2 regions of the Pseudarthrobacter sp. SL88 genome follow, and region 2 is predicted to be linked to the other one. Evidence: predicted binding sites of a transcription regulator. Region 2 holds the regulator's gene; the other holds the start of a gene.
The links. Region 2 encodes Rex, which represses fermentation and respiration genes when NADH is low (regulators of the CRP and FNR family bind a similar motif). Its sites were predicted from a motif close to CTTGTGAANNNNTTCACAAG; they were not measured.
Positions count from the first base shown of each region.

Region 1: a site for Rex is predicted at 4,390-4,409, ahead of OVA06_RS14950 (queuosine precursor transporter). Genes of this name have one in related genera too.

Region 1 is NZ_JAPPRD010000001.1:3,319,201-3,334,231, forward strand. Features, by position in the region: gene OVA06_RS14930 (NUDIX hydrolase family protein) at 1-100, shown strand, start outside; gene OVA06_RS14935 (DUF6707 family protein) at 188-1,234, shown strand; gene OVA06_RS14940 (SRPBCC family protein) at 1,283-2,008, shown strand; gene tgt (tRNA guanosine(34) transglycosylase Tgt) at 2,153-3,457, shown strand; gene OVA06_RS14950 (queuosine precursor transporter) at 3,553-4,266, opposite strand; gene OVA06_RS14955 (TetR/AcrR family transcriptional regulator) at 4,456-5,112, shown strand; gene OVA06_RS14960 (TIGR01777 family oxidoreductase) at 5,154-6,065, shown strand; gene OVA06_RS14965 (hypothetical protein) at 6,062-6,487, shown strand; gene OVA06_RS14970 (hydroxymethylpyrimidine/phosphomethylpyrimidine kinase) at 6,558-7,415, shown strand; gene OVA06_RS14975 (pyruvate dehydrogenase) at 7,515-9,263, opposite strand; gene OVA06_RS14980 (carboxypeptidase regulatory-like domain-containing protein) at 9,402-11,858, opposite strand; gene OVA06_RS14985 (TetR/AcrR family transcriptional regulator) at 11,961-12,593, opposite strand; gene OVA06_RS14990 (hypothetical protein) at 12,694-12,981, shown strand; gene OVA06_RS14995 (MFS transporter) at 13,145-14,563, opposite strand; gene OVA06_RS15000 (response regulator transcription factor) at 14,792-15,031, shown strand, end outside.
Region 2 is NZ_JAPPRD010000001.1:664,381-679,411, forward strand. Features, by position in the region: partial or broken gene OVA06_RS02955 (bifunctional aldolase/short-chain dehydrogenase) at 1-333, shown strand, start outside; gene OVA06_RS02960 (rhamnulokinase) at 330-1,829, shown strand; gene OVA06_RS02965 ((Fe-S)-binding protein) at 1,834-2,637, shown strand; gene OVA06_RS02970 (LutB/LldF family L-lactate oxidation iron-sulfur protein) at 2,637-4,109, shown strand; gene OVA06_RS02975 (LutC/YkgG family protein) at 4,106-4,759, shown strand; gene OVA06_RS02980 (acetylxylan esterase) at 4,769-5,788, shown strand; gene OVA06_RS02985 (3-deoxy-7-phosphoheptulonate synthase) at 6,042-7,145, shown strand; gene OVA06_RS02990 (helix-turn-helix domain-containing protein) at 7,328-7,540, shown strand; gene OVA06_RS02995 (30S ribosomal protein bS22) at 7,733-7,831, shown strand; gene OVA06_RS03000 (HAD family hydrolase) at 7,910-8,728, opposite strand; gene OVA06_RS03005 (glutaredoxin family protein) at 8,817-9,071, shown strand; gene OVA06_RS03010 (redox-sensing transcriptional repressor Rex) at 9,162-9,866, shown strand; gene OVA06_RS03015 (hypothetical protein) at 9,913-10,812, opposite strand; gene OVA06_RS03020 (hypothetical protein) at 10,925-11,389, opposite strand; gene OVA06_RS03025 (YceI family protein) at 11,544-12,092, opposite strand; gene OVA06_RS03030 (histidine phosphatase family protein) at 12,295-12,975, shown strand; gene OVA06_RS03035 (TlpA family protein disulfide reductase) at 13,012-13,590, shown strand; gene OVA06_RS03040 (cytochrome c biogenesis CcdA family protein) at 13,606-14,361, shown strand; gene resB (cytochrome c biogenesis protein ResB) at 14,361-15,031, shown strand, end outside.

The sequences.
Region 1 (15,031 bases), 2.7 Mb from region 2:
CCCTGACGAAGTCCTCAGCCCGGGTGTCCAGCTCGAGTTCAGCGGCGGCCGCGGCGGCCTCATCCGTCAGGCACTGGCTTTCGCGGGCGTCGGCTCCTGACATCCCGCGGGGACGTGGGGGTCCCCGGTTTCAGGCACCCGGCTTTGTAGACTGTAGGGCGGACCGCAAGAGAACTTAAGGACTCCCATGACCGAAACACCGGCCCGGCAACATCGCGGGCAGCCGGCTGGATCACTGACCACCGGCAGCCACATCCTCCTGCCCGACGGTGAACGGACGGCGGAAATCCACCAGCTGGAGCTGCAACGGGATGACTTTGGCGTGCCTGCCCTGGTCCTCGCCAGCCTGACCGGCGGGGGAACCCTCCGCATCGCCGCCGGCAGCACTGTCACCCTCGTTAACGCAGCGGACGACGCCGTCACGCACCTTCCGCGGGCACTCGCCCCGGAGGGGACAGCACCAGTGTCGGAGGCCACGCGCCCAGCCGATGCCGCGGCAGGCACGGAACCCCGGCAGGAGCAGCCCGGCGGTGAGTCCGCAGCCAACGCCCAGGTGCCCGCCGTCGTCGTGCCTCCCCTGCCGGCGGCTCCGCCCGCAGCCAACGGGCCCGGCGAAGAGGAGCTTGCGCTGATCCCCACGCCGGACGGCACCCCCGAATCCGTCGTGGAAGCCGCAGCTGAAGCGCACCCTGATGCCGTGGGCGTCCTGCTGCTGACGGACCGCCTCTCCAAGGGCGTGAACTTCAAGTCCGGCAGCTGCCTGAAGGACCTCACAGACCTCGCGCACGAACTGTTCGTCACGCTGAAGGACGCGGAGGGCGCGCTGTCCATCGCAGACCTCCTCACGGTCCTGCCCTACGACGGAAACCCCGGGCGCTGGGCGTCCGTGGAGGCATCCCTGGCGCTGGCCAGCTACATCTGCCGGCAGGACGGCCAGGACGAACGCGCGGCGGTGTACGAGAAACTCATCCGCACCCCGGAAAGCCAGGAAACGGATCCGTTCAAGGCCCGGATGGCGGCCAAGGTACGGCAGCGCTCGCTCAACGAGCCCAACCTGTACGACAAGGAAATCTTCCGTTCCATCGACAATTCCAACCATGATGCCGAGCGTGAGTGGCGGCTGCTGCGGCTGGAGTCACTGCTGTTCCTGCGGGCGCACGGCGGGTCGGAAACCATCGGCATGTCCGAGCTGGAGCGCCGGATCGGCAACGAACTTGAGGCCGTCCGCGCCTGAACAAATTAGCCCTACCCGGGCACAGGACAGAGTTGTAGATTCGGGGCTATGACGAACAATCTCAGCGTAGTGATCAACGCCGATGCGCCGCAGGTCTGGAACATGCTGCGTGAACCGTCCCGGGTGGCCCAGTGGCATGGCTGGCAGGCCGACGACCTTGACGCCGAAATCAAGGAAATCTACTTTGCCGACAATGTGCAGGAAGCAGCGGACCACACCAGCCTGACCGTGCACGGCGGCGACACGTTCGAGCTGCATCCCGTGGCCGGCGGGACCCGGGTCAACGTCACCCGCGGGGCGCTGGACCACAACTCCGAATGGGCTGCCTGGGACGAGGACATCACCCAGGGGTGGCTCACGTTCCTGCAGCAGCTCCGCTTCGCGCTGGAGCGCCACCCCAATGGCACGCGGCACACGCTGTTCCTGCAGCTTCCGGGCGGCCCGGGCTCCGCGATTGAAAAGCTCGGGCTCACCGACGTCCCGGCTCCGGGTGAGGACTACAGCCTCACGTTGGGCACGGGCGAGGAGATCTCCGGAAAGGTCTGGTACCGCAGCAACCACCAGGTGGGGCTCACCGTCCACCACTACGCCGCGCACGGCGAGGGGCTCCTGGTGGTGACGGACCAGCCGGTTATCGAAGAGCTGCGGCCCGACGGAGGGTCCATGGTGATTGCCTCCACGTACGATCTGGGAGCGGCGAAGGTGGACGCCATCCGGTCCTCCTGGGATTCGTGGCGGCAGGCCCAGTATCCCGGGTCGGAGCCGGTCAGCTGACAGGGCGCTAGCTGACTCTCTGGTTGACGGGGATAGGCGTTCGGGCGCCGGGGCGATTACCGGTGATAGGCGTTCGGCTGACCGCGCGGTTGCCGGCGGGGCCCGCTTTGTTGGTGCCGGCCGGTTTGCTGGCACACTGGTACGGTGCCAGCCAACCCCGCCCCCGCAACAACGTCTGATCCCGCGCTTCCCGCGGAGCAGTCCGCATTCTCGTTCACGGTGGGGACCCGCCTGGGTGAATCCTGCCCGCCGTCGGCCGCCCAGGTCTCGGAGAACGGCGGGGAATTCCTGGGCCGCACCGGCACCATCACCACCCCGCACGGAGAGATCCGCACTCCGGCGTTCATCGCCGTCGGGACCAAGGCCACCGTCAAAGCCGTCCTGCCTGAGTCCATGGCCGATCTTGGCGCGCAGGCTCTTTTGGCCAACGCCTACCACCTCTACCTGCAGCCGGGCGCGGACATCCTGGACGAGGCGGGCGGGCTGGGCGCCTTCATGAACTGGGCCGGCCCCACCTTCACCGATTCCGGCGGGTTCCAGGTGATGAGCCTGGGTTCGGGGTTCAAGAAGGTCATCGACATGAAATCCGTTGATGCCTCCGGCCCGGACGATGCTGTGGCCCCCGGCAAGGAACGCCTCGCACATATTGATGATGACGGCGTCTGGTTCAAGTCCCACCTGAACGGGGACCGGCACCGCTTCTCCCCCGAGATTTCCATGCAGGTCCAGCACCAGATCGGCGCGGACATCATGTTTGCCTTCGACGAGCTGACCACACTGCAGAACTCCCGCGGCTACCAGGAGGAGTCGCTGGAGCGCACCCGGCTGTGGGCCGAGCGGTGCATCGCCGAACACTTCCGGCTGACCGGCGAGCGGGTGGGCAAGCCGTACCAGGCGCTGTTCGGCGTGATCCAGGGAGCCCAGTACGAAGATCTGCGCCGGAAGGCCTGCCGCGACCTCGGCGCCATGCCGTTTGACGGGTTTGGGATCGGCGGGGCGCTGGAGAAGGAAAACCTGGGCACCATCGTTCGGTGGTGCAACGAGGAACTTCCCGAGGACAAGCCACGCCACCTGCTGGGCATCTCGGAGCCGGATGACATCTTTACGGCCATCGAGAACGGCGCGGACACCTTCGACTGCGTCTCCCCCACCCGCGTTGCCCGCAACTCCGCGTTCTACCACCCCACCGGCCGGTACAACCTCTCCGGCGCCAAGTACAAGCGCGATTTCGGCCCGCTGCAGGACGGCTGTGACTGCTACACCTGCCAGAACTACTCGCGGGCGTACATCCACCACCTGTTCAAGGCCAAGGAAATGGTGTCGGCGACACTGATCTCCATCCACAATGAGCGGTTCGTGGTGAAGATGGTGGACGACGCCCGCCTGGCCATCGAGTCCGGCACCTTCTTCGACTTCAAGGCCGAAACCCTGGCGAACTACTACTCCTGAGGGCAGTGAGGCGGCCTCCCGCCGTCGAAATCGCTGGAAGGGTCCGGGGACGCCGCTCCGGCCCTGTGTGTCAGGCGGCTGGGGTCCGGCGGGGCCTAGCCGTAACTCGGTTCGCGCTTCTTGACCCAACCGATAACGAGGGTGGTGACAGGGACGAAGAGGAACTCCACCAGGGTCTTGTAGAGGAATCCCGCCACCACGTAGTTCAGGAACATGCCAGCATCGGTGATGCCGATGACGGACGCGGCAATGCTGCAGAAGATCAGTGTGTCCACGAACTCGCCGGCCCCGGAGGACCCCATCAGCCGGGCCCACAGCGACTTCTCGCCCGTACGTGTCTTCATCTTCACCAGGATCCACGAGTTGATGGTCTGGCCGGCGAGGAATGCCAGGAGCGAGGCCAGCACGATCTGTGGCACGGGGCCCAGTGCCCCCTCCAGTGCGGACTGCTTGGCGATGCCGTACTCGTCGTCGAACCCGGGCAGGGCGATGATCACCCAGTAGCAGAGGGACGCGAAGACGGACAGTGCGAAGGTGGTGAAGATGGCCTTGCGCGCCACCTTGAAGCCGTACACCTCGCTGATGACGTCACCCAGGATGTAGGCGAGCGGGAACAGGAAGAAGCCGCCGTCCGTCACGATGGGGCCGATCGCCACACCCTTCGATGCGCCGATGTTTGACAGGATGAGCACCACCGCCATAACGGCCAGCATGATGCCGAAATACGGCGAACCGATCGAGGCGAATTTCGCAGGAGATTCCGGCGAGGTGGTTCGGGGCGCGGCGTTGTGTCCTGGGGCAGCAGGCATGGAGGAGATCCGTTCGGAGTGGTTCGCTCGGCGGCCGCGGAACCGGGCCGCCGGCTGTATTAGCACTGGGGTCAGTCCATTCTCCCACCGCCCCGTCCAAGGACGTGCGAGGGGGCACAGCAGAAACTGAACACGTTCAAAAGATGTGCCATACTTGTTCTTGAACACGTTCAAATTTGGGGGAATCAGTTGGCTGCGAAGAGTGAGCAGACCCGGCAGAAGCTGGCAGAAGTGGCCTTGCGGATGTTCCGGGAAATCGGCTTCGAGAAGACCACCATGCGTGCCATCGCGGCCGAGGCCGGCGTCTCTGCAGGCAATGCCTACTACTACTTCGAATCCAAGGACAGCCTGGTACACGAGCTCTACGTCCAGGTCCAGGCGGAGCACGCCGAGCGCGCGGCCGGAGCGCTGGCCACCGCGGGCGGACTGGCAGAGCGGCTCAAAGCCGTCCTGCACGCAGGCCTGGACGTCATGGCCCCCTACCACCGGTTCGGCGCGGACTTCGTGGCCACGGCCATCCGCCCTACCTCCCCCCTCAACCCCTTCTCTACGGCATCAACCCCCGCCCGGGAAGCCTCGCTGGAGATTTTCCGGCAGGCGGTGGACGGTGCCCGGCCAGCGGTCCCCAAAAAGCTGCGCAGCGATCTGCCCGAACTGCTGTGGCTCTGCTACATGGGGGTCACGCTGTTTTGGGTCTACGACACTTCTGAAGGGCAGCAGCGCACCAGGCGGCTGGTCGATGGAGCCGCGCCGCTGATCGCCCGGGGACTGGGGCTGGCCCGCGTTCCCGGCGTAGGCAAGGTCCTGGACGACGTCCTCAACCTCAGCCGCAGCGTCCGCAGTTAGGCAGGCGGCAACACATCGTGGAAAACCAACAAGGGGGAAAAATGCGCAGCACCAAGACGGTGGTACTCGCCGGCGCTTCGGGTTTCATCGGCAGATACGTCCGGTCGCGTTTCGAGCAGGACGGCTGGGCCGTGCGGACCATCGGACGCAAGGGAGCGGGGAGTTCCTCGGCAAGCTGGAACGACGACGACGCCCTCACCAGGGTGCTCAACGGCGCCGACCTCGTGGTCAACCTCGCCGGACGCTCGGTGTCCTGCCGGTACAGCGCCCGTAACCGTACCTCGATTCTTGAGTCACGGGTCCGGACCACCGAGGCACTGGGCCGCGCCATCGCCCGGTGCCAGGAACCGCCGTCGACGTGGCTGAACGCCAGCACCGGGACTATCTACCGGGACGCCCGGGACCGGCCGCAATCAGAGAACGACGGCGAGCCGGGCACTGGATTCTCCGTGGACGTGGCCCGCGCCTGGGAGACTGCCCTGGATGCTGCGGCCACGCCGGAAACCCGGAAGATTCCGCTGCGGATCTCTATTGTCCTCGGCCCGGGCGGCGGGGCGCTGCGGCCGTTCGCCAACCTCGCCAGGCTGGGCCTGGGCGGGCACATGGGCGACGGCAACCAGAAATTCAGCTGGATCCACGTGGAGGACCTGTACCGGTGCATGCGGTTCCTGCATGCCCGGACGGACATCACCGGCCCGGTCAACGTGGCCTCGCCGGACGTGGTGAGCAACCACGAGCTGATGCGGCTGGTCCGCCGCGCCTACGGGAAGCGCTTTGGCGTGCCCACTCCTGCCTGGCTCCTGCGCGCGGGCGCCGTGCTGATCCGCACCGAAACGGAACTGGTGCTCAAGAGCAGGTGGGTCCTGCCGCAGAAGCTCCTGTCCGCCGGGTTCATCTACCGCCAGCCGGAACTCGGCGGGGCCCTCCAGCAGGTTGCCAAGGGACGGGTGTGAGCAGGCCGCGCCACGTGGTCCTGGGTACATCGTCCTTGGCCGCAGGCGCGCTGGTGAGCCTACTCTGCCTGGCCATCGCCCTCGCTTTCACGAGCGGCAGGGACTGGTTCCTGCCCATGTTCCTGGCGACGCTCGTCTGGGGAGCCGTACCGGCGGCGGTCCTCGCATTCTGCGCGGGGGCGCCGCTGGGAATCCTGCTCCAGCCTGTACGGAACCAGTGGCTGCATGTTGCCGCGTTTGGCGGCCTTGGCGCACTCATTGGCACGGGTCTCGCCGCGTTGAGACCATGGTCCGGTTTCAGCGCCGGCTTCATGCTGTCCACGGCATTGATGATGGGCGGCGCCGTGGCCATCGGCCGCCTGGCTGTTTGGCGGTTGGTCCGCGTGGATCCCGAGGAGCACCAGGCGCCCTTGTCGGCCTGAACACGGAAGCCGCGGGTCGCCTGTTCAGCAACACAAGGCAACGCACGACGCCGGATGGCAGGATGGTGGGATGACTTCCGTTTCCACCGGCGCATCGCCGTCCGCCACCACTCCGGCCGTCGTCCTCACCATCGCAGGGTCCGAAGCCACCGGTGGTGCCGGGGCACAGGCCGACCTGAAGACCTTCCAGGAACTGGGCGTCTTCGGCATCGCCAACCTGACCTGCATCGTGTCCTTCGACCCGAAGGACAACTGGAACCATCGCTTCGTCCCGGTGGACCAGCAGGTGATTGCCGACCAGCTGGAGGCGACGGCGGCGGCGTACGGACCGGCGTCGGGCGCCCCCTCCGTGCTGGACACCGTGAAAATCGGCATGCTCGGCAGCCCGGCAACCATCAGCACGGTGGCCGGTTCCCTGAAGGCTAACGGCTTCGGCAACGTGGTGCTGGACCCGGTGCTGATCTGCAAGGGCCAGGAGCCCGGCCACGCCCTGGACACGGACCAGGCCCTGAAGGCCGAAATCCTGCCGCTGGCCACCTTCGTGACCCCCAACCACTTCGAGGCAGAATCCCTGAGCGGCCTGGAGATCACCGACGTCGAGTCCCTCAAGGCTGCCGCTGTCCGCATCCACGAACTCAGCGGCGCGGCGGTCCTGGCCAAGGGCGGGGTACGGCTGGAAGGCCCTGACGCCGTCGACGTCTTCTTTGACGGCGAAACCCTCGAGGTCCTCAGCGCCCCGAAGGTGGGCGAGGTGGCCGTATCCGGCGCGGGCTGCTCACTCGCGGCCGCCGTGACCGCCGAACTGGCCAAGGGCGCCTCCCCGCTGGAGGCGGCGCGCACAGCCAAGGCCTTCGTGACCGAGGGCATCCGCAACCGCGTGGCCTCCGGGGCACCATTCGATGCCCTGTGGCAGGGCGGCGCCCGCTAGCCAGGCTCAACACACCGCCGAAACGCCTGAACGCTCCTGTACCGGTTGCAGGAGCGTTCAGGCGTTAAGCCCCTCATCTGGTGGGGCGTCCGGATAGGGTCAGCGCCGGGGGATGTTCCGCAGGTTGCTGCGGGCCATGCTGACGGCCTCGCCCGCTCCCCTGTTCAGGACCACCTTGGACATGGCCGTGGCAAACCCGATGACCTGCGACCCGGAGATCTTGGGCGGAATGGACAGCGCCTTGGGATCGGTGATGAGCTCCACCAGCGACGGCCCCGGGTGCGCGAACGCCTCGCGGTATGCTGCCTCGATCTGCGCGGGGTCCGTGACGCGGACTGCATGGAAGCCCAGCGCCTGGGCTACGGCGGCGTAGTTGGCGTCCGGCACATCCACCCCGAAATCCGGGAGCCCGTCCACCAGCATTTCAAGCTTGACCATGCCCAGGGTGGAGTTGTTGAACACCACCACGTTGACGGGCAGCTTGTAGGCGGCCGCGGTGATCAGCTCGCCGAGCAGCATTGACAGCCCGCCGTCACCGGACACGGAGATGACCTGCCGGCCGGGGTACGCCAGCTGCGCACCGATGGCGTGCGGCAGGGCGTTGGCCATGGAGCCGTGCAGGAAGGACCCGATCAGCCGCCGCGTGCCCAGCGGGTTGATGTACCGCGCCGTCCAGACGTTGCACATGCCCGTATCCGCGGTGAAGATCGCATCCTCTGCAGCTATCTGGTCCAGCAGGGAGGCCGCGTATTCCGGGTGGATGGGCTGCTTCTTCTCCACCTTGCGGGTGTAGGCGCCCACGGCCTTGTTCATCAGCCGGTCGTGCTTCTTGAGCATCTGGTCCAGGAACCGGCGGCTCTTCTTTGCCTTCACCAGGGGCAGCAGGGCGTGCAGGGTTGGCAGCACGTCGCCGTGGACTGCGACGTCGACGTCGGTCCGCCGCCCCAGCCGGTGCGCCACCCGGTCCACCTGTGCAGTCCGGGTGTCCGGCAGGAACTGGTCGTACGGAAAGTCGGTGCCGAGGAGGACCAGGAGGTCGGCGTCCTCGATGCCCTCGGCGGCGGCGCCGTAGCCCAGCAGCCCGGTCATGCCGATATCGAAGGGGTTGTCGTACTGGACAAAGTCCTTGCCGCGGAGGGAGTGGCCGATGGGCGCCTTCGCGAGTTCCGCGAGTGCCATGAGTTCACTGTGCGCACCTTCGACGCCGGCGCCCGCGAAAATGGCGACCTTGCCGGCGTCGTTGATGGCGTCCGCCAGGGCCTGGACGCTGGCCGGGTCCGGTACGAGGCTGGCGGGGCGGAAAGTGGCGGGCAGAGGCGTGGGCGTGGTGGCTTCGAGCCCCGCAATGTCGCCGGGAAGGGTCACGACGGCCACTCCGCCCAGCCCCAGCGCATGCTGTATGGCGCTGTGCATGACGCGCGGTGCCTGCTCGGCGGTGCTGACCAGCTCCGAGTAGACCGAGCATTCGTTGAAGAGCCGGTCCGGGTGGGTTTCCTGGAAGAAGCTGCTGCCGATCTGCTTGCTGGGGATGTGGGAGGCGATGGCCAGCACCGGGGCGCCGCTGCGGTTGGCATCGTACAGCCCGTTGATCAGGTGCAGGTTGCCCGGGCCGCAGGAACCGGCGCACACGGCGAGGCGGCCCGTAAGCTGAGCCTCCGCGGCGGCTGCAAACGCGGCGGCCTCCTCGTGCCGGACGTGGACCCAGTCGATGCCGCCCTTGGCCGAACCGCCGGTTTGCCGGACGGCGTCCACTATGGGGTTGAGGCTGTCCCCCACAATCCCATAGATCCGCTGCACGCCGGCAGCCTGGAGTTGTTCGACGAGTTGGGTGGCAAGTTCCTTGGCCATGGATGCAGACTCCCGCGGTGGTGGTGGTGTGCTGACACGCCCCAATATAGTCCGCACGGCTCCACAGTCCCTGTTAAGTGGCGCCGCCCACCCGTGCAGCTGGCACGGGTGGGCGGCGAGCCTGCTGCTCCGGAGGTATCAGCCGATCAGCGCTGTGGCTGCCGAGTAGCGCACCAGGGCGGTGTATGCCGTCTTGGCGCCGGTGACCCGGACCTTGATGGTGGTTCCCTTGTCAGCGGCCACCAGTTTGTAGGTCTGGGCTGTGGCTCCGGCGATGGCGGTGCTGCCGCGGTACCACTGGTAGGCCAGCGTCACAGGAGCAGGCCCCCAGGTGCCTGGGCTTGCCGTCAGGGTGCTGCCGACGGTCTTGGTGCCGGTGACCGTCGGGGTGGGTCCGGTGAGGGTACCGGCAACCACTGCGGCCGTGGCCGCGGAGGTCTTCGCCGCCGTCGTAAACCCGGACTTGGTGCCGGTCACCCGGACCGTCAACGCCTTGCCCAGGTCAGCCGCAACGGCCGGATACGTTGCCGCCGTGGCGCCGGTGATGGCAACCCCGCTGCGGAACCACTGGTACGCCAGCGTCACCGGAGCAGGACCCCACGTTCCCGGGTTCGCGGTCAGCGTGGCACCCACCTTGGCGGTGCCGGTGATGGTGGGAACCGGCGCCGTCAGCGACCCGGCAACCACGGCGGCCGTGGCCGCGGAGGTCTTCGCCGCCGTCGTAAACCCGGACTTGGTACCGGTGACCCGGACCGTCAACGCCTTGCCCAGGTCAGCAGCAACGGCCGGATACGTTGCCGCCGTGGCGCCGGTGATGGCAACCCCGCTGCGGAACCACTGGTAGGCCAGCGTCACCGGAGCCGGCCCCCACGTGCCCGGGGTCGCGGTCAGCGTGGCGCCCACCTTGGCGGTGCCGGTGATGGTGGGAACCGGCGCCGTCAGAGCGCCGGCTGCAACGGTGACCGAGGCCTGGCCGTAGTACGGCTGGAGCGGCCAGGCGTGCACGCTGAGGCGGGCGGTGACTTTCTTGCCGGTGTCCGCCGTGGTCAGGGCGAAGGTCTTGGTGTTGGAGCGGTAGTCCGGGGCGCCGTTGACGAACCAGTCGTAGTAGGGCCCGAACTCGGGGGTGGGCGTCAGCGTTCCGTGGTCGACGGTGAGGGTGTTGCCGGCGCTGGGGGTTCCGATGATGGTGAACGGCTTGGACGCGGTGGTGGCGTCGGCACCTGCCTGCCCGGCGTGGACAGTGTCCGTGTGGGAGGCGTAGCCGGCCTTGCTTCCGGTGACTTTGGCGAAGATGTCATAGCCGGCATCTGCGGCCGTGACGGTGTAGGTGGCGGCGGTGGCACCGGCGATGTCAGTTGTCTCCGTACCCTTGATGCGCTGCCATTGGTAGGCGAGGGTTACGGGCGCCGGACCCCAGACGCCCGGATCAACTGCCAAGGTCTGGCCTGCCTGGACTGAACCGTAGGCGAAAATCCGGCCGGGAGACAGTGAGAGGCCGTCAACTTCCAGCTGCATGCTTGCCTGCACGCGCTGCCCCTGGGTGGTGGCGGTGAGTACGGCAGCGGTGTCGATGGTGGGTGCGTTGTTGTAGCACTCGGACTTGTAGCGGTACTGCCGGGGTTCACCGTAGTAGGTGTCGAAGACGCAGATCTTGTACTTCTTGCCCACCGTCATGCGCCAGTAGATCTTGCCGTTGGCATCTGAGGTCAGCGGGCCCATTTGGGGGCCGTCCCAGGCGCCGGTGGCGTCGTTGAAGACGTAGGGGACGTAGCCCACTTCTGCGATGGGTGCGCCCGCGGGGTCCGTGACGGTGGCTTCCAGGACTGTTTCGTTCTTGAGGACGAAGTTCGCGTTGGTCCACTTGACGCCCGGCGGGACGGTGGCCGCGGTATAGGTCTCAACGCCCTGCGTCCCGTTCCAGTACTGCTCCGTGTAAAGGCGCTGGCCCGAATCGTCCCGCACGCTGATGTAGGCCTGGTTCGGCGGCACCTTGGCCAGCGTGTAGTACCCGTTGGCGTCCGGCCGCACCGTGCTGTACTGCCCACCGTTTGCTGGTGAAGCAGAGATCTCGGCGGCCGTGACGGGCTGCCCTGCGCTGTTGGTGATGCGGCCGCTCATGGTGCCGTAGGCCTCAAGCTGCGGGTTGAGCGTGGTAGTGGGTGCGGCGTCGGAGACGGCCACCGGGGTGGAGTTGTAGGCGCCGGAGGAATTGCCGTTCCATTCGTCCGCGTACGTGTCAGCGCAGGGGTTGTTTCCGCAGGTGATCCAGATCTTGTAGCTGCCCGCGGCGGGCACGGTGAAGCTGTAGGAGCCGTCCGCGGCAGACCACGCGCCGGCCACGTAAGAGGCGCTTGAATCGTTGGTGTACGCACCCACCCAGGCGTTCCCCAGGGCCGCGGGAGTGGCGGTGGCGGTCAGTTTTCCCTTCACCACACCTTTGAACGTGTAGGTTGCGGCGTGCGCAGGGACGGCTCCGGCGAAGAGTCCGGCGGCAAGGAGTACGGCTGCGGCGAGGACGGCCCGGGCCCGGACCCACGCCCCCCGCCTTGGATTTTGATGAAGCTGTGACAGGGCAGGGCGCGGTAACGGCATGGGATGAGTCCTTTTCCCCCAGAAAGTGACAGTGTGAACCGAGCGGTTCACAGTCATCCTAGGCGCCGGTCAAGGCCGGGGCCATGGGGAGTTCTGCCCGCCTCAGTCCGCCGCTGCCGCCACCGCCGGCACGCCGGAGTGCTTTGCTGCCGCGTCCTCCAGCAGGGCGCCGGCCATCAGCGTTGCGGTCCGCACGATGAACGCCCGACGGCGGGCGGCCCGGTCCGTGCCGCTGCCCGCCAGGAGCGCGTCGATCTGGGGAAGGACCGGCCACCCGTCGCAGAGGGTGACCACGGTGATCAGCAGGTCTGCTGCGTCTTCGCGGGCCACACCGGGAAGCACCTCAACCACCTGCCCCACCTTGATGGCGCAGTGGTCCGTGCGGGTGGCCCTGCTGACGGTTTCCCTGCCCCGCTCCAGCCCTTCCCAGAACACCAGCCGCGGCAGCACGCCGTCGGTGGTGTGCCGGTCGAAGAGCCGGCCGGCGTAGTCGCCGAAGGCTTCAGGACCCTGGCCCTGGATGGGGACCTCGGTCATGACGCGGATCATTTCGGCGGCAAGGACGGCGTCGAACAGCTCATCCTTCTTGCCGAAGTACTGGTAGATGCGCTCCTTGTTGACCCCGGCTGCGGCGGCAATGCGGTCCACCCGCGCGCCGGCCAGCCCGTTCGCACTGAATTCCTCGGTGGCAGCTGCCAGCAGCAGTTCCTTGGTGCGTTCGGTGTTCCAGGCCATGACCCCATTCTACGCAATTCCAACCAAGTAGTTGCAATTTTGGTCCGCCGCACATATTCTCGGTTCACAGCAAAAGCAACTAACTAGTTGGAGATTTTTCATGGAGACCGCTCCCGGCCCCGCCGTCCTGACCCCCGCACCGCCGGCACTGGCCTCGCCGCCGGCCGTACCGTCCGTCCACGTCCGGGCCGTCATTACCTGGCTGGCAATCTTCCCGCTGGTAGCCCTCGGCATGATGGCCTCCGCTTCGCTGACCGAGGGGTGGCACCCGGTATTCAAGGCCCTGACGCTCACGCTCGTGGTGGTTCCTACCGCCGTCTACCTGGTGGTTCCCCGCATGATGCGGGCGCACGCTTCCTTGGCCGGGCGCCGCAGCGGGCGCAGCTAGGCGCACCCGGCAGCACCGGCCAGCGCACGACGACGGCCCCCACCCCGGGCAGCCCACGGCACCTGAGCCTGCCGGCCCGGGGGCGCGGCCGCACGGACGCTTTAACTACCACGGCGCCCGTCCCCCTGAGCGGGGAACGGGCGCCGGTGCGTGCTGCGGAAGCTCAGCGCTTGGCGGCAGCCAGGCGATCGTCGTCGTCCGCGCCGGAAGCCGTGCCGGCGTCCCAGGCGTGGCCCTGTTCCTGGTCCAGGTGCGTCGACTTCTTGTTCTTGAGCGCGAAGATGTAGACCAGCAGCGATACCCCGATGGCCACCGTGACATAGGTGAAGAGCAGTTCCACCTGTCCGGCCTTCTGCAGGGCTGCGCCGATCAGCGGGACGGTGCCGCCGAACATCGAGTTGGCAAGCGCGTAGCCCAGCCCCACGCCGAGGGCCCGGATCGAGGCGGGGAACAGCTCGGCCTTCACCAGGGCGTTGATGGAGGTGTAGCCGCCCACGATCAGCAGGCCGCCCATCATCAGCAGGAACGCGACCATCGGGTCCTTGGTGCCGGCGAGCGCGGACATCAGCGGCCAGGTGAACAGCACGCCCGTGATGCCGAACCAGAGCAGCAGCGGCTTGCGGCCGATCTTGTCCGAGATAATGCCGTAGACGGGCTGCAGCAGCATAAAGATAAACAGGGCCCAGAAGTTGATGACCGAGGTGGTTTCCTTGGGAATGCCGCTGGTGTTGTTCATGAAGCTGAGGATGAAGTTGGTGTACGTGTAGAACGCCACGGTGCCACCCAGGGTGACGCCGATGCAGATCAGCAGCGCCCTCCAGTGCTTGGTGAAGAGCAGCTTGAGCGTGCCGGGCTGCGCCTCGCCGGATGCCTTGGCGTTTGCGGCCGCTTCCACCTGGCTGGCGGAGACGGTTTCCTCCATGGAGCGCCTCAGCCACAGGACCACCAGTGCAGCCACGCCGCCGATGGCGAACGGAATGCGCCAGCCCCACTCGGTCAGGGCGTCCTTGCCCAGGGCGTTCTGCAGGACCACCAGGACCAGCAGGGCCAGCATCTGGCCGCCGATCAGGGTGACGTACTGGAAGCTGGAGAAGAAGCCGCGGCGCTTGGCGGTGGCGGCCTCGGACATGTAGGTGGCACTGGTGCCGTATTCGCCGCCCACGGAGAAGCCCTGCACCAGGCGCGCCAGGACCAGCAGGACCAGGGCCCAAACGCCGATAACGTCCTTGGTGGGGAGGATGGCGATGAAGAAGGAACCGGCGGACATCATGGTCACGCTCAGCGTCAGGGCGGCTTTCCGGCCCCGGCGGTCGGCGAAACGGCCGAAGAACCAGCTGCCGATGGGCCGCATGAGGAAGGTAACGGCGAAGACGGCCATGCCTTCGAGGGCGCCCTGCAGCGGGTCCTTGGAATTGAAGAAGTGCGGCTGGAAGTAGGCCAGGAACGCCGTGTAGATGTAGACGTCGTACCACTCCACCAGGTTTCCGGCGGAGCCCTTGAGGATGTTGCCCACGGCCCGGCGGGTCTGTGCCGCCTCGGACTGGGCCGCCCCCGTCAGCGGCGCTGCTTGTTCGGTGCTCATCATGAACCTTCCTTGGTGTGACGGTCTCCCGAAAGCGCGGAGGACCTCCACCAAACTATGGGTGATCCACGGCACAGCCAACGCGGAAGCGGGTTTCCTAACACTTCCTTAGGAATAGGCATTTCCCTGTTCCCAAGCGCCGGTTCCCCGTGAGGCGGTAATCTCCAAAGGCAGACTAGTCCCCGCACCCGACCCCCGCCCCAACCCCCAAGGACAAGGAACACGGCCATGGAAGTGCTCATCGTCGAGGACGACGACGCCATGGCTGGTGCGCTGGCGGCGGGTGTTGCGACGGCGGGCCACCGGACCACGAGGGTGGCGCGCGGAGCTGACGCCCTGCTGGTCCACCGGGACTTCGAGGTGATCCTCCTGGACCTCGGGCTGCCGGACATGGACGGCCTGGACGTCCTCCGCAAGCTCCGCCAGATCACCGACTGCCCCATCCTCATCCTCACCGCCCGCGACGAC
Region 2 (15,031 bases):
TCCGCCACCAAGGCAGACCAGGCCCACCAGGTCCGCCTGCTCGCCGCCGAACTGGGCGAGCACGGTATCCGCGTCAATGGCATCAACCCCGACGGTGTGGTCCGCGGCTCCGGCATCTTCGCCGGCGGCTGGGGCGCCAAGCGCGCCGCCGTGTACGGCGTGGACGAAGAGAAACTGGGCGAGTACTACGCCCAGCGGACCCTGCTCAAGCGCGAAGTCCTGCCCGAGCACGTGGCCAACGCCGCCGCCGTCCTCACCAGCAACGAACTGTCCCACACCACCGGCCTGCACATCCCCGTGGACGCCGGAGTGGCCGCAGCCTTCCTCCGGTGAGCACGTTGATCAACGATGCCGACGGCGCGGACACGGCCTCTGGCGTGTTCGCAGCCGTCGACATCGGCGCCTCGTCCGGCCGCGTCATGCTCGGCCGTGTTTCACCGGAGTCCGGGGTGGCCCTGGAAACCGTCCACCGCTTCCCCAACGGCGTGGTGGAGATCGACGGCGGCCTCCGCTGGAACTTCGACGCGCTCTTCGCGGAGGTGCTTGCAGGCCTCCGTACTGCCGCGACGGTGGCCGCCGGGCAGGGCGAACGGATCGCCAGCATCGGCATCGACACCTGGGCCGTGGACTACGGCCTGGTGGACGCTGACGGGAACCTCGTGGCCCAGCCGTTCAGCTACCGCGATGATCGCAGCCGGTCCGCCGTGGAGCCTGTCCACCGGAAACTGGACCCGGAGCGGCTGTACGCCACCACCGGCCTGCAGTTCCTGCAATTCAACACGATTTACCAGCTGGCCACCGAGAGGGAACTCGACGGGCTGCAGGCCCTCCTGATCCCGGACCTCATCGCCTTCCTGCTCACGGGCGCCCGCCGGACCGAGGCCACCAACGCCTCCACCACCGGTTTGTTTGACGCCGTGGCGGGGGAGTGGGCCACCGAATTCCTGGCGGCGCTGGGCTTGCGGAAGGACCTGTTCCCGCCGCTGATCCAGCCCGGCGAGGCGTTCGGCACCCTCCTCCCGGCCATTGCCGAGGAGGTGGGCCTGCCCTCCAGCACCCCCGTAGTGGCCGTGGGCTCGCACGATACCGCGTCCGCCGTCGCGGCCGTCCCGGCTGATACGGAGGGCGACGGCGGCGACTTCGCCTACGTCTCCTCCGGCACCTGGTCCCTGGTGGGCCTGGAACTGCAGCACCCGGTCCTCACCGAAGCCAGCCGGGAGGCGAACTTCACCAACGAACGCGGCGTGGACGGCACCATCCGCTACCTGCGCAACATCGGGGGGCTCTGGCTGCTCAGCGAATGCCAGCGCACCTGGGCATCGGAAGGGTTCCAGCCGGACCTGACGGCCCTGCTGGCCGCTGCCGCCGCGCTGCCCGCCGGCGGACCGCAAATCAATGCGGATGATCCGTACTTCATTGCCCCGGACAACATGCCCGAACGCATCCGTGCGGCAGTCCGGCGCACGGGCGAGGTGCTGCCGAACGATCCTGCGGCCATCACCCGGTGCATCATGGACAGCCTCGCTGCCGGATACGCCCGGACCCTGGCCGATGCCGAACGCCTGGCGGACCGCTCCGTGGGCGTGGTGCACGTGGTGGGCGGCGGATCGCAGAATGCCCTCCTCTGCCAGCTCACGGCCGATGCCACCCGGCGCCCGGTCATCGCCGGGCCCGTGGAAGCCACAGCCCTGGGCAATGTGCTCGTGCAGGCACGGGCGGCAGGCGCCGTGGCAGGCGGCCTGACCGAACTGCGCCGGCTCATCGCCGCCGGAGCCAGCCTGCACCGCTATGAGCCCCTCGACGTCCCCGTTACCGCCTCCCGGAATTGACACTATGAAAATCGCACTATTCGCCACCTGCATCGTGGACGGCATGTATCCGCGGGCTGCCCAGGCCACGGTGGCGGTCCTGGAACGGCTGGGCCACGAGGTGGTCTTCCCCAAGGGGCAGGCCTGCTGCGGGCAGATGCACGTCAACAGCGGCTACTTCAAGGAAGCCGTGCCAGTGGTGGCCAACCACGTCAGGGCCTTCGAATCGGAGGACTACGACGTCGCGGTGGCGCCGTCCGGGTCCTGCGTGGCGTCCGTGAAGCACCAGCACCCCATGGTGGCCCGCCGCGCAGGGGATGCCGGGCTCGAGGAGCGGGCAACCGCCGTCGGGAAGAAAACCTACGAGCTGTCCGAACTGCTGGTGGACGTCCTGGGCGTCACCGACCCTGCCGGACAGTTGGGCTCCTACTTCCCGCACACAGTGACCTACCACCCCTCCTGCCACGGCATGCGCCTGCTCAAGCTCGGCGACCGGCAGGCCGGCCTGCTCCGCGGCGTGGAAGGCCTGGAGCTGCTGGACCTGCCGGAGGCGGACCAGTGCTGCGGGTTCGGCGGCACATTTTCCGTGAAGAACGCCGACGTTTCGTCGGCGATGCTGGCGGACAAGACGGCAAACATCCGCAGCACCGGGGCGTCGGTGTGCGCCGGCGGGGACTACTCCTGCCTGATGCACATCGGCGGCGGCCTCTCCCGGCAGGAGTCCGGTGTGGCCACGCTGCACCTGGCCGAGATCCTCGCCAGCACCGAAGCCGAGCCGGTCGCCGTTCCAGGACCTGCCGGACAAACCGTGAAAGTGGTGGTCAAATAATGTCCCGCACCGCACTGGGAATGCCCGGCCTGCGGCCCGGCTCCGGGAACCTCTTCGCTGAGGAAAAGTTTCCCTCAGCGGCCCGAAGGGAGCTCGGCAACAGCCAGCTCCGCCGCAACCTGAAGCACGCCACCTCCACCATCCGCACCAAGCGCCTCAACGTCACCGGGGAACTGCCCGACTGGGAGGAACTGCGCGACGCCGGCAGTGCCCTGAAGGCCTCCGTCATGGCGCGACTGCCCGAACTCCTGGAAGCCTTCGAAGCCAACGTCACCGCCCGCGGCGGCACGGTGCACTGGGCCCGCGACGCCGATGAGGCCAACCGCATCATCCACGAACTTGTCAAAGCCGAGGGCGTGGACGAGGTGGTCAAGGTCAAGTCGATGGCCACCCAGGAAATCGGCATGAACGAATACCTCGAAGAGCACGGCATCGCCGCCTACGAAACGGACCTGGCCGAACTCATCGTCCAGCTGGACCATGACAAGCCCAGCCACATCCTGGTCCCGGCGATCCACAAGAACCGCACCGAGGTCCGCGACATCTTCCTCAAGGAAATGCCCGGCGTCGATCCCCACCTCACGGACGAACCGCGCCGCCTCGCCATGGCCGCCCGCACCCACCTGCGCGCCAAGTTCCTCACCGCCAAAGTGGCGATCTCCGGCGCGAACTTCGGCATCGCAGACTCCGGGACCCTCAGCGTGGTGGAGTCCGAGGGCAACGGCCGCATGTGCCTCACGCTGCCGGAGACCCTGATTACCGTGATGGGCATCGAGAAACTGCTGCCCACCTTCTCGGACCTTGAGGTGTTCCTGCAGCTCCTTCCGCGCTCCTCCACCGGCGAGCGGATGAACCCCTACACCTCCCTCTGGACCGGCGTCACCGAAGGAGACGGGCCTTCCACGTTCCACGTCATCCTGCTGGACAACGGACGGACCAACGCCCTGGCCGATGAGATGGGCCGCTCGGCCCTGCATTGCATCCGCTGCAGCGCCTGCATCAACGTCTGCCCCGTCTACGAACGCACCGGCGGCCACGCCTACGGCTCAACGTACCCGGGCCCCATCGGCGCCATCCTGTCGCCGCTGATGACCGGCGTCGAAGCCGAGGAGAACGGGTCGCTGCCGTACGCGTCCTCGCTCTGCGGGGCCTGCTACGACGCCTGCCCGGTCAAGATCAACATCCCGGACATACTGGTCCACCTCCGCGGAAAGGACGTGGACGCCCACCGCGGCGGACTCCCGTCCCAACTGGACGTCGGGCTCAAGGCGGCCTCATGGGCGCTGTCCGACGGACGCCGGCTGGGCGCCGTCGAAAAGCTCCTGCCCCTGGGCCGCGCCGCCGCCGGCAAGGACAAGAAAATCAAGAAACTGCCCGGCATCGCCGCCGGCTGGACCCAGAGCCGCGACATCCCCGCGCCCCCGTCCCAGTCCTTCCGCGACTGGTGGGCCAAGGAGCACAAGGAATCATGAGCACCCGCGAACACATCCTCGCCGCCGTCCGCACCGCGCTGCAGGACGCCCCGGCCGTTCCGGACATTCCACGGACCTACCGCCAGGACGGAAACCTCAACGCGGAAGAACGCATCGACGTGCTGGTGGACCGGCTGGAGGACTACAAAGCCGGCGTGACGGTGGTGGACGAAGCCGCTATTCCGGCCACCATCCAGGGCCTGCTCGCCGGCGCGCGCTCCTACGTGGTGCCCGCCGGGCTGGACCCGGCCTGGCTCGCCTGGGAAACGGAACCTTCCAGGGTGAAGTACGACGGCGGCGGGCACGGCGCGCGGTCCGTCACCGACCTCGACGCAACCGACGCCGTCGTGACCTCCAGTGCGGTGACCGTCGCCGAATCCGGGACCATCATCCTGGACGGCAGCCCCGACCAGGGCCGCCGCGCCATCTCGCTGATCCCGGACCACCACATCTGCGTGGTCCACAGCCGCGACATCACGCAGATCCTCCCCGAAGCCCTCCGCCGTCTGGACGGCACCCGCCCGCTCACCATGATCAGCGGCCCCAGCGCCACCTCGGACATCGAACTCGAACGCGTCGAAGGCGTCCACGGGCCACGCCGGCTGGACGTCATCATCACCAAACAGTCCGGGAAGCTTCCCGCGTCGTAGGATCTAGCCATGCCCCTCTTTGACCTTCCCCTGGCCCAGCTCCGCGGCTACACCTCCGACGTGACACCGCCCAACGACCTTGCAACGTTTTGGGACACGACCATCGAAGAGGCGCGGGCCTTCCCGCTGGAGGCCGCCTTCGAACCTGTCGAGAACTACCTCACACTCATCGACACGTTCGACGCCACGTTTGCCGGTTATGGCGGGGCCCCGATCAAAGGCTGGCTGCATCTGCCGGCCAACCGCGAACCGGGTGCACGCCTGCCCGTAGTGGTCCAGTACGCCGGCTACTCCGGTGGCCGCGGCCTGGTCAACCAGGACACCCGGTGGGCCCAGGCGGGCTATGCGCACTTCATCATGGACACCCGGGGACAGGGTTACGGTGGCCTCATCGGCGACACTCCGGACCCGCACCCTTCCGCCGGGGACGTAGCCCACGCGGGCCTGATGACCCGGGGCGCCGGAAGCAGGGAGGGCTACTACTACCGGCGTGTCTACGTGGACGCCTTCCGGGCCGTGGAAGCCGCCCAGTCCCATCCCGGCGTCGACCCCACCAAGGTGGTGCTGGCGGGCGTCAGCCAGGGCGGCGGCATTGTGGTGGCCACGGCAGGCCTCGCGGCCGGAAGGCTCGACGGCGTCATCGCCGCGCTGCCCGACGTCCCCTTCCTGCAGGACTTTCCGCGCGCCATCGACATCACACCCCGCGGCCCCTACCCTGAAATCGCCCAGTTCCTTGGCCGCCACCGCGACCGCTACGATTCCATCCTCGAGGTCCTGCGGTATTTCGACGGCGTCAACCTGGCCCGCTGGGCAACGGTGCCGGCGCTCTACTCGGTGGCGCAAATGGATGACGTCTGCCCGCCGTCCACGGTCTTCGCCAGCTTCAACGCCTATGGCGGGGGAGATGCCGGTTCTTCCGGTACCGGAGCGGCCAAGGAGATCGAGGTCTACCGGTTCAACAACCACGAAGGTGGCCAGGAGCACCAGTGGATCAGGCAGCTGTTGTTCCTGCGCAAGATCTTGGGGTAGGCGTCCCGGGCAAGCCCGGGACGCCATATGACGGGGCTGATTTGGCGGTTCGGCTGGCGTGAGCCTATGGTCTTCCCATGACTAACCGTTGGTATGCGTATTTTTCGTTGGCTCTGGAGGGGCCCGCGTCTAACTGACACGCATCCAACTTTCCTTCAGAGCCAACAGGGCAGAGATTATTCTCTGCCCTTCGCCGTTTCTCCGGCGGGTTCTGAAATCCGGGCCCGCTTCCCATCTGGAACAGGACCCGAACATGAGCACCGCAACAGCAGCAGCAGCACAATCCACCTCGAACCTGCGCGTCAGCGAATTCACCCCGCTGCCCACCCCTTCCGAACTGATCGCGGACCTGCCCCTCGACGCACAGGCGGCCGCCGTCGTCGAACGCGGCCGCGATGAAGTCCGCGCCATCATGGACGGCGTGGACGACCGCCTGCTGGTGATCGTGGGCCCGTGCTCCATCCACGACCCCAAGGCCGGGCTGGAATACGCCCGCCGGCTGGTCAGCCAGGCTGAAAAGCACAAGGAAGACCTCCTGATCGTCATGCGGACGTACTTCGAGAAGCCGCGCACCACCGTGGGCTGGAAGGGCCTGATCAACGATCCGCGGCTGGACGGCAGCCACGACATGGTCACCGGCCTGCGGACCGCACGCCACTTCCTCCAGCAGGTCACCGCCCTGGGACTGCCCACCGCCACCGAGTTCCTCGAACCGATCAGCCCGCAGTACATGGCCGACCTTATTTCCTGGGGCGCCATCGGGGCCCGCACCACCGAGAGCCAGATCCACCGCCAGCTGGCGTCCGGCCTGTCCATGCCGATCGGCTTCAAGAACGGGACCGACGGCGGCCTGCAGGTTGCCATCGACGCCTGCGGCGCCGCTGCGGCAGCCCAGGCGTTCCTGGGGATCGACGGTGATGGCCGGGCCGCGCTGGTGGCCACCGCAGGCAACCCGGACACGCACGTCATCCTCCGCGGCGGACGGAAGGGCCCCAACTACTCGACGGCAGACGTCGAAGCCGCCTCCGCCACCCTGGCAGGCAAGGGACTGAACCCGCGCCTGATCGTGGACGCCAGCCACGCCAACAGCGGCAAGAGCCACCACCGGCAGGCGGAGGTTGCCCTGGAAATCGGTGCGCAGCTCGAAGAGGGTGGCCCCGCCGCACAGGCGATCGCCGGCGTCATGCTCGAAAGCTTCCTGGTGGGAGGCGCCCAGAACCTGGATGTCGTGGAGCACGCTGCGGGCCGGGACGAGCTGGTCTACGGGCAGAGCGTCACCGATGCGTGCATGGAGTGGGACGTCTCGGCGTCGGTGCTGGAGCAGCTGGCCGCCTCAGCCCGCAAGCGCAGGGGCTGACGGGGCCAACGGGAGGGGTGGGGCGCCGGGCAAATAGGGGGACCCCACTACTTTCACTTCTGCCACAGGAACATCTAGAGTATCTGGATAGGTGGTTGGTGGATGGCTCAGCATCGGAACACCGCATTTGGTACGACCCGGGGGTCCACTGTGTCCATCCGTCAGCAAAGGAAAATAGGGAAATGTCCGCAGAACAGAACTTCTCGAACGCGAAGTTCCTGACCGTGGCAGAAGTTGCCCAGGTCATGCGCGTCTCCAAAATGACCGTCTACCGCCTGGTCCACTCCGGTGAAATGCCGGCAGTCCGCTTTGGACGCTCCTACCGCGTGCCCGAGACTGCGGTGGACCAGTACCTCAGGGGCGCCGTGGTGGACGGGCAAGCAGGCACCGCCTGAGCCGGTTGCGCCGTAAATCCGGTACTTGTGCCGGTTGTCCGCGGCGGCGGTTAGATGCCGCCCCCCGGAAGCGGTACGCTGTTAAGGAACGTTTTACGTCATTGTAAGAATCTGTCAGTTGTTCAGTTCGTAGCTTTGTCCGCGGACCATTTCCATCAGACAGGTACTGCATCTAGTTTGTAAGGAACTTTCGTGGGTTCAGTTATCAAGAAGCGTCGCAAGCGTATGGCCAAGAAGAAGCACCGCAAGCTGCTTCGCAAGACCCGTCACCAGCGCCGCAATAAGAAGTAGAGATACTTCGAACAGCGTGGAAATGCCCGCCGCCTTCCAAGGTGGCGGGCATTTTCTTTTGCCCTCAGAAGCGCCGGGTTAGGCCCGGGGGCCGCGGATCCTTGCGAAGCCCTTCCAGAGGCCGTACACGGCGCCGCCCATGGTTGCAGCCTTGAGGCCGAACGTCGCAGCCCGGCGGCCGGCGCGGAAGTCGTACACCGGCCAGTTGTTGTCGCGCGCGTGGCGGCGCAGCTTGGCGTCCGGATTGATGGCTACCGGATGGCCCACCAGGGACAGCAGCGGGATGTCGTTGTAGGAGTCGCTGTAGGCCCAGCAGCGCTTGAGGTCCAGGTCCTCCTCGTCAGCGATGCCCTGCACCGCCACCGCTTTGGCAGAGCCGTGCAGGATGTCTCCCACCAGCCTGCCGGTGTACATCCCGTCCGAGACCTCGCCCACCGTTCCCAGCGCCCCGGTCAGGCCCAGCCGGGTGGAGATGACTGTCGCAACTTCAATGGGGGTGGCGGTGACCAGCCAGACGCGGCGGCCCACCCTGAGGTGCTGTTCGGCCAGCGCCTTGGCCCCGGGCCAGATCCGCGAGGCGATCATCTCGTCGTAGACCTCTTCGCCCAGCGCCTTGATGTCCTCCACTGCGATGCCGGCAGCGAGGGTGAGCGCTGAATCACGGACAGCGTGGACGTCGTCGATGTTCTCGCCGCGGGCCACGAACTTGAACTGCTTCCAGGCGAAGCCGGCTGCCTCCGCCAGCGTGAATGCCCCCCGCTGGTGCATCTTCCGGGCCACGTGGAACAGGCTGGCGCCGCGCATGAGGGTGTTGTCCACATCGAAAAACGCCGCCTCGCCCGGCTGCGGCGCAGCGACCGGCCGGGTCACAACGGCGACGTATTTCTCCTCGGGCATGGACTTGAGTCTAGTCAATCCACCGGGCGGCCGCGGTCGGCGTGCCGGGCGGGGTGTGGGCGTGCTTCAACGGCGCTACCGTTAAAGCATGCCCACACCCCATGTTGTCCTGGTCACCAAAGCGAACTGCCACCTGTGCGAAGACGCGCGCGACGCCGTCGGCCGGGTCACTGCCGCACTGGGCCTTAAGTGGAGCGAAGAGTTGGTGGACAACCAACCGGAACTGCGCGAACGCTATGCGGAGGAAATCCCCGTGGTCCTCGTGGACGGCGTGCAGCGCGACTTCTGGAAGATCGACGAAGCCCGGCTGGAACGCGTCCTGCAACGGGCCATGGCGCAGTAGGGGCGCGGTCCGACGTGACGGTACCTGCTTTGTTGGCACCGGCGATGGGGCTCTAGAGTGGAGGCACAACGCGATGCAAGGGAGGGGCTGGTGACTTCGCTGGACTCAACTCCCCAGGCCGTCCCGGACCTGCCGGACGCCACGGGTACGCCGGCCAAGCAGATTCCGCCCGCAGCGGTGGCACGGCTGACGATCTACCTCCGCGCCCTCAACACGCTCCTGGCCGACGGCATCGAGCGGGTGTCCTCCGAATCACTGGCCGAAGCCTCCGGCGTGAGTTCCTCCACGCTCCGCAAGGACCTTTCGCATGTAGGTTCCTACGGCACCCGCGGGGTGGGCTACGAAGTCCAGTACCTGAGCCGCCATATCGCAGCCGCACTGGGCCTGACGCACGACTGGAAGGTCGCCATTGTGGGCGCCGGCAACCTGGGCAAGGCCCTGGCCCGGTATGGCGGGTTCGAGTCCAGGGGATTCGACGTGGTGGCCATCTTCGACGCCGACCAGATGGTGGTGGGAAACGAAGTGGGGTGGCTGCGGGTCAGCGATGTCGCGGACCTGGAAGCGGTGTTGCACCGGACCGGGGCCAACATGGTGGTGCTGGCGTTGCCGGCATCCGTAGCCCAGGGGGTCTGCGACCGGGTCGTGGCGGCCGGCGTGCGGAGCGTCCTGAGCTTCGCCCCTGTGATGCTGCAGGTCCCCGAGGGCGTCAACCTGCGCAAGGTGGACATGGCCACCGAGCTTCAGATCCTTGCCTACCACGCACAACGGGCGCAGGCCCCGGAGCAGACTGCCTGAAAACCGGCAGGTCCGGAACCCGCGCCCGCGGGAGTGGAGCTAAGGGTCAGCGGCCGTACGGGCTGCCGAAACCGCCACCGTAAGGGTTGGCGAAGGGCTGCTGCTTCCGGAAGTACGGCGCAGCGGCCGGCAGGTACAGCAGCACAATGGCCGCGATGCCCAGGACGGTGCCGAGCGTACCGAAGGTGGGGATACCAAACAGCCCGAAGACCGACAGGCCCGCGAAGACCGTTCCCAGGATGCGTGCCCAGTTCTTGCCCTTGCGGACAAAGAAGGCCACCAGGAAGTACAGGCCGGCGCCCAGGATGGCGAATACCACCAGGGTTCCGCCAATGAAGCCCTGGACGTCGTCGTATGTCACGCCGGTGGCGCCGCTCGACTCCATCTGGTCCTCGAATGTCTGGCGGAACACGGGGTCGTTAAGCTGGCCGAGGCCCGTCAGCATGGAAATCACGAAAATGGCTGCGGCCGCGAGCAGGAGCCAGAAGGAAATGTTGACCAGCTGGGGAACCCCGTTGCTGCCGGCCGGCTGGGGCTGCTCAGAAGGGTAGGGGGACTGGCCGTACGGCGACTGGCCGAACTGCTGACCGTTACCTGGAGCGTTCTGGCCGAACTGCTGTCCGTAGCCCTGGCCGTACTGCTGGCCCTGCTGGGGTGCCTTCTGCCCGTACTGCGGGGCAGCCGGTGGCTGCGAACCGAACTGCTGGCCCTGCTGCGGCGCGTTTTGCCCGTACTGCGGAGCGTTCTGGCCGTACTGCGGCTGGTCCTGGCCCTGCTGCGGCGCGTTTTGTCCGTACTGTGGTGCGTTTTGGCCATACTGCGGGGCGTTTTCGCCAAAGCGCGGCGGCTGGTTGCCGGCATCGCCGTTGGTGTTCGAGCTGCCGGTGTTTGAACTGCCGGAGTGGGGATCGTTGGATCCCGGCGGCGGGACGGGGGGAGTGCTCATGAGCGGTCCTCTATTCATGTCGGCTTACAGGTGGGTTGCCGAGGATCGGTCCAGTGCCCCTACCCCCAGCATGACTTAAGACCACCGTACCCCCGGCCGCCGCCCTTGGGGGTCATTCGGAAGAGGTATTCCGGCGCGGACTTCCGCGGAACCAGGCCTGCGCCTTCGGCAACCACATCAGGACGGTTGCAGCCAGCGCCACCACGAACGCCACCCAGTTCCCGGCCTGGCCGGTGCCGGCGGAGCCATTCACCACGGCGAGGCCAAGGGTGATGGCCGCCAGCACAGTGAGGGCCACCCGCGCCCAGGACCGCCCTGCCTTCATCTTGAGGGCGAAGACCATCTGGGCCGCCCCCACCGCGGCGGCCAGCAGCATCAGCACCACCACGCCCATGGCAGCCGCCGGTGCCGCGGCGAACAGGACCAGCGAAGCCAGCATTCCCAGCAGGCCTCCCAGCAGGGACAGGACTCCGCCCACAAACCAGATCCAGAAGGAGACCTTCAGTTCAAGGGGCAGCCCGGCGAGGGAAAACATCGCGGCAGCCCCGCTGCGGGGAGCGCTGGGGGAGTTGCTCATGGCGTTCACTGTAGCGCCGTCGTCGTGCCTGGCCGGGCCTCACGCTCCCGTGCCGCAGGGCTGGGCCGGGAACTGCGCAAGGGGTCCTGCTTAAACGGGAAACCCCGGCCCGCCCTGAGGGCGGCGCCGGGGTTTCGCCCGAAGGATTCGCTGCTTACGCGGCGGGGGCGATGAACGCGAGTTCCAGGTTGATGGCAACCTTGTCGCTGACCAGCACGCCGCCGGTCTCCAGGACGGCGTTCCAGGTCAGGCCGAAGTCCTTGCGGCTGATGGTGGTCTCTGCGGAGACGCCGGCGCGGGTGTTGCCGAAGGGATCAACCGCCACGCCGTTGAACTCGGTTTCGAGGGTCACGGGGCGGGTGACACCCTTGATGGTGAGGTCGCCGGTCAGTTCGTAGCTGTTGCCCTTGGCCACCAGGCCGTTGGACACGAAGGACATTTCCGGGAACTTCTCCACGTCGAAGAAGTCCTCGCCCTTGACGTGGCCGTCGCGGTTGGCGTCGCCGGAGTCGAAGCTGGCGGTGTTGATGGTGGCGGCGATCTTGGACTGGGCTACGTCCTCGGCGAGCTCGAGCGTGGCGTTGGCGTCGGTGAACTGCCCGCGCACCTTGCTGATGCCGGCGTGCCGGACAGTGAAGCCGATCTCGCTGTGGGAGTTGTCGAGGGTCCAGGTGCCGGTGGTGACGTCTGCGGGAAGTGCCATGGTGTTGCTCCTAGTGTCTGCGTGCCTGCGGGATTCTGCTGTTGAAGCTTCATCGGTTGAAGTCTCAACTAACTTGCTGCATCCAGTATAAACATGCATTTGCATCTTTTGTTCCCGTCAGCGGAACATTTCTTCAAAAACTTCAGTTCTACTCTTTGTAGAAGATTTCGGATCGCAGGCCATCTTTGAGAAACTGGTAAACATGCCCCAAGCCACTGTCCATCTGCTCCGCCACGGCGAGGTCCATAATCCCGACGGCGTTCTGTACGGACGGCTGCCCGAATTCCACCTCTCCGAACTGGGGCGGGAGATGGCCCGCATGCTTGCCGGGCACTTCCGGGAACAGGCGGAAGCCGGCGCCAGGATCACCTATCTTGCTGCCTCTCCGCTGGACCGGGCCCAGGAAACGGCAGCCCCCACGGCAGAAGCATTGCGCCTGCAGATCCACACCGACGCACGCATCATCGAAGCCGAAAACTACTTCGAGGGCATGAAGGTCACCAAGGCCGAACTGCGCCGGCCGAAGCACTGGCCGCGGCTGGTCAACCCGCTGCGGCCCTCCTGGGGCGAGCCGTACAAGCAGCAGGCATCCCGCGTCATGGCGGCGGTCCAGGAAGCACGCCTGCGCGCCATCGATTTCGCCGGCGGTGACTACGGCACCAACGGCCCCGAAGCCATCATGGTCAGCCACCAGCTCCCCATCTGGGCCACCCGCCTCAGCGCGGAGGGCAAACCACTCTGGCATGACCCGCGGAAACGCGAATGCACCCTCACCTCCATCACGTCCCTGGTGTTCGACGACGACGGCAGCCTCCTGCGCGTCCAGTACAGCGAACCGGCGGCGTCCCTTCTTCCCGGTGCCGCCAGCACCCCTGGAGCCTAAGCAGTGACCCACAACAACCTGACCCCGCGCCGGAGCGTGCTGGCTGCCGGCGGCCTCGCCCTAACCGCGCTCACCATGGGACTATCGGGCTGCGCCCAGGAAGACGCCCTGGCGAAGCAGGCCAGGGCCGGGGACAACAAGAACTATGTGGCGGGCGACGGCTCCGTCACCGAGTTCGCCGTAGCGGACCGCAAGGACGCCATCCAGGTCAACGGCACCCTCTTCAATGGCACCACGGTGACCCCGGCAGACTTCCAGGGCAAGGTGACCATCCTGAACTTCTGGTTCGCCGCGTGCGCCCCGTGCCGGGTGGAAGCGCCCATCCTCGAGGAGCTCCACCAGGAGTTCAAGGACCAGGGCGTGCAGTTCTACGGCGTCAACCTCCGCGACGAGAAGGCAACCGCGGAAGCGTTCGATAAGACGTTCAACCTCACCTACCCCAGCTTCGACGACAAGGACGGCGGCGTGCTGCTGTCCGTGTCCGGGCTGGTTCCTCCCGGCGCGGTCCCCACCACCCTTGTCCTGGACAAGCAGGGCCGCGTGGCTTCCCGCGTCCTCGGAGAAATCCAGAAGGGCACCCTGAAAGCCCTGATCACCGCCGCCGTGGCTGAGTAGCGGCGGCGCGTTCCCGTGAACAGCCCCTTCGCCGAAACCATCCTGAACGGATCGATCCTGCTCGCCATCCCCGTGGCGCTGCTGGCCGGCCTGGTCTCGTTCCTCTCTCCCTGCGTGCTGCCCCTTGTCCCGGGCTACCTGGGCTACGTCACCGGGCTCAGCGGCGTGGACCTGCAGAAGCAGCGGCGGGGCCGGATGTTCCTGGGCATCGGGCTGTTCGTGCTGGGTTTCTCCGTGATCTTCGTCCTGCTGGGCGGGGCCTTCGGGCAGCTGGGCACCCTGATCACCGGCTCCCAGAACGCCTGGATCACACAGGTGCTCGGCGTGCTGGTCATCATCATGGGAGTGGTCTTCATGGGTGGCCTGGGCTGGTTGCAGCGTGACGCCAAGATCCACGCCAAGCCGCCCGCCGGCCTGTGGGGTGCGCCGCTGCTGGGCCTGACCTTCGGCCTGGGCTGGGCACCGTGTATTGGACCCACCTACTCCGCTGTCCAGCTGCTCAGCCTTTCCGGCGGCTCGTCAGCAGCGAAGGGCGCCTTCCTGGCGTTCGTCTACAGCCTTGGCCTGGGCATCCCGTTCCTGCTGATCGCGCTTGCCGTACGCCGCGGCATGGGTGTCATGGCATTTTTCCGCAAGCACCGGCTCGCCATCCAGCGGACCGGCGGAGGCATCCTGGTGGTGTTGGGTGTGCTGATGGCCACCGGCGTCTGGGGGACCTGGGTGACCGAGCTGCAGTACTGGTTCCAAACCGATGTGAAGTTGCCGATCTGATGAGCGAGCGTGTGAACGTAAAGAAGAAGTCCCCCGCCCCGGATGCGGACAAGGTGTCAGCGGCAAAGGCCGACGCCGCGCTGCCCGCGTTGGGCGCCAAGGAGATGCTGCGGTTCGCCTGGACCCAGCTGACCAGTATGCGCACCGCGCTGTTCCTGCTGCTGCTCCTGGCCGTGGCCGCGGTTCCGGGATCGCTGTTTCCGCAGCGCCCGGCCAACCCCTCGAAGGTTACGGACTACATCAGTAACAACCCGGACTACGGCAAACTGCTGGATGCCCTGCAGCTGTTCGACGTCTATTCCTCGGTGTGGTTCTCCGCCATCTACCTGCTGCTCTTCGTCTCCCTGATCGGCTGCGTGGTGCCCCGCGCCATCGCCCACTACAAGGCCATGCGCTCCCAGCCGCCCCGGACGCCCAAGCGGCTCTCCCGCCTCCCCGAGTACGGCACGCTGGTCATTCCCGCCGACGCCGGGATCCCGGCGTCGGACGCCATCCACGGCGCCGCGGGGCTGCTTCGGAAGCGCGGCTACCGCGTTGAGGTGAGGGACTACGACGGCGCGCGGCCGTCTTTGGGCGCAGAACGCGGCCTCTCCAAAGAAGTGGGAAACCTGATTTTCCACACCTCCCTGATCGGAGTCCTGGTGTCCGTGGCCATCGGCGGCCTGTTTGG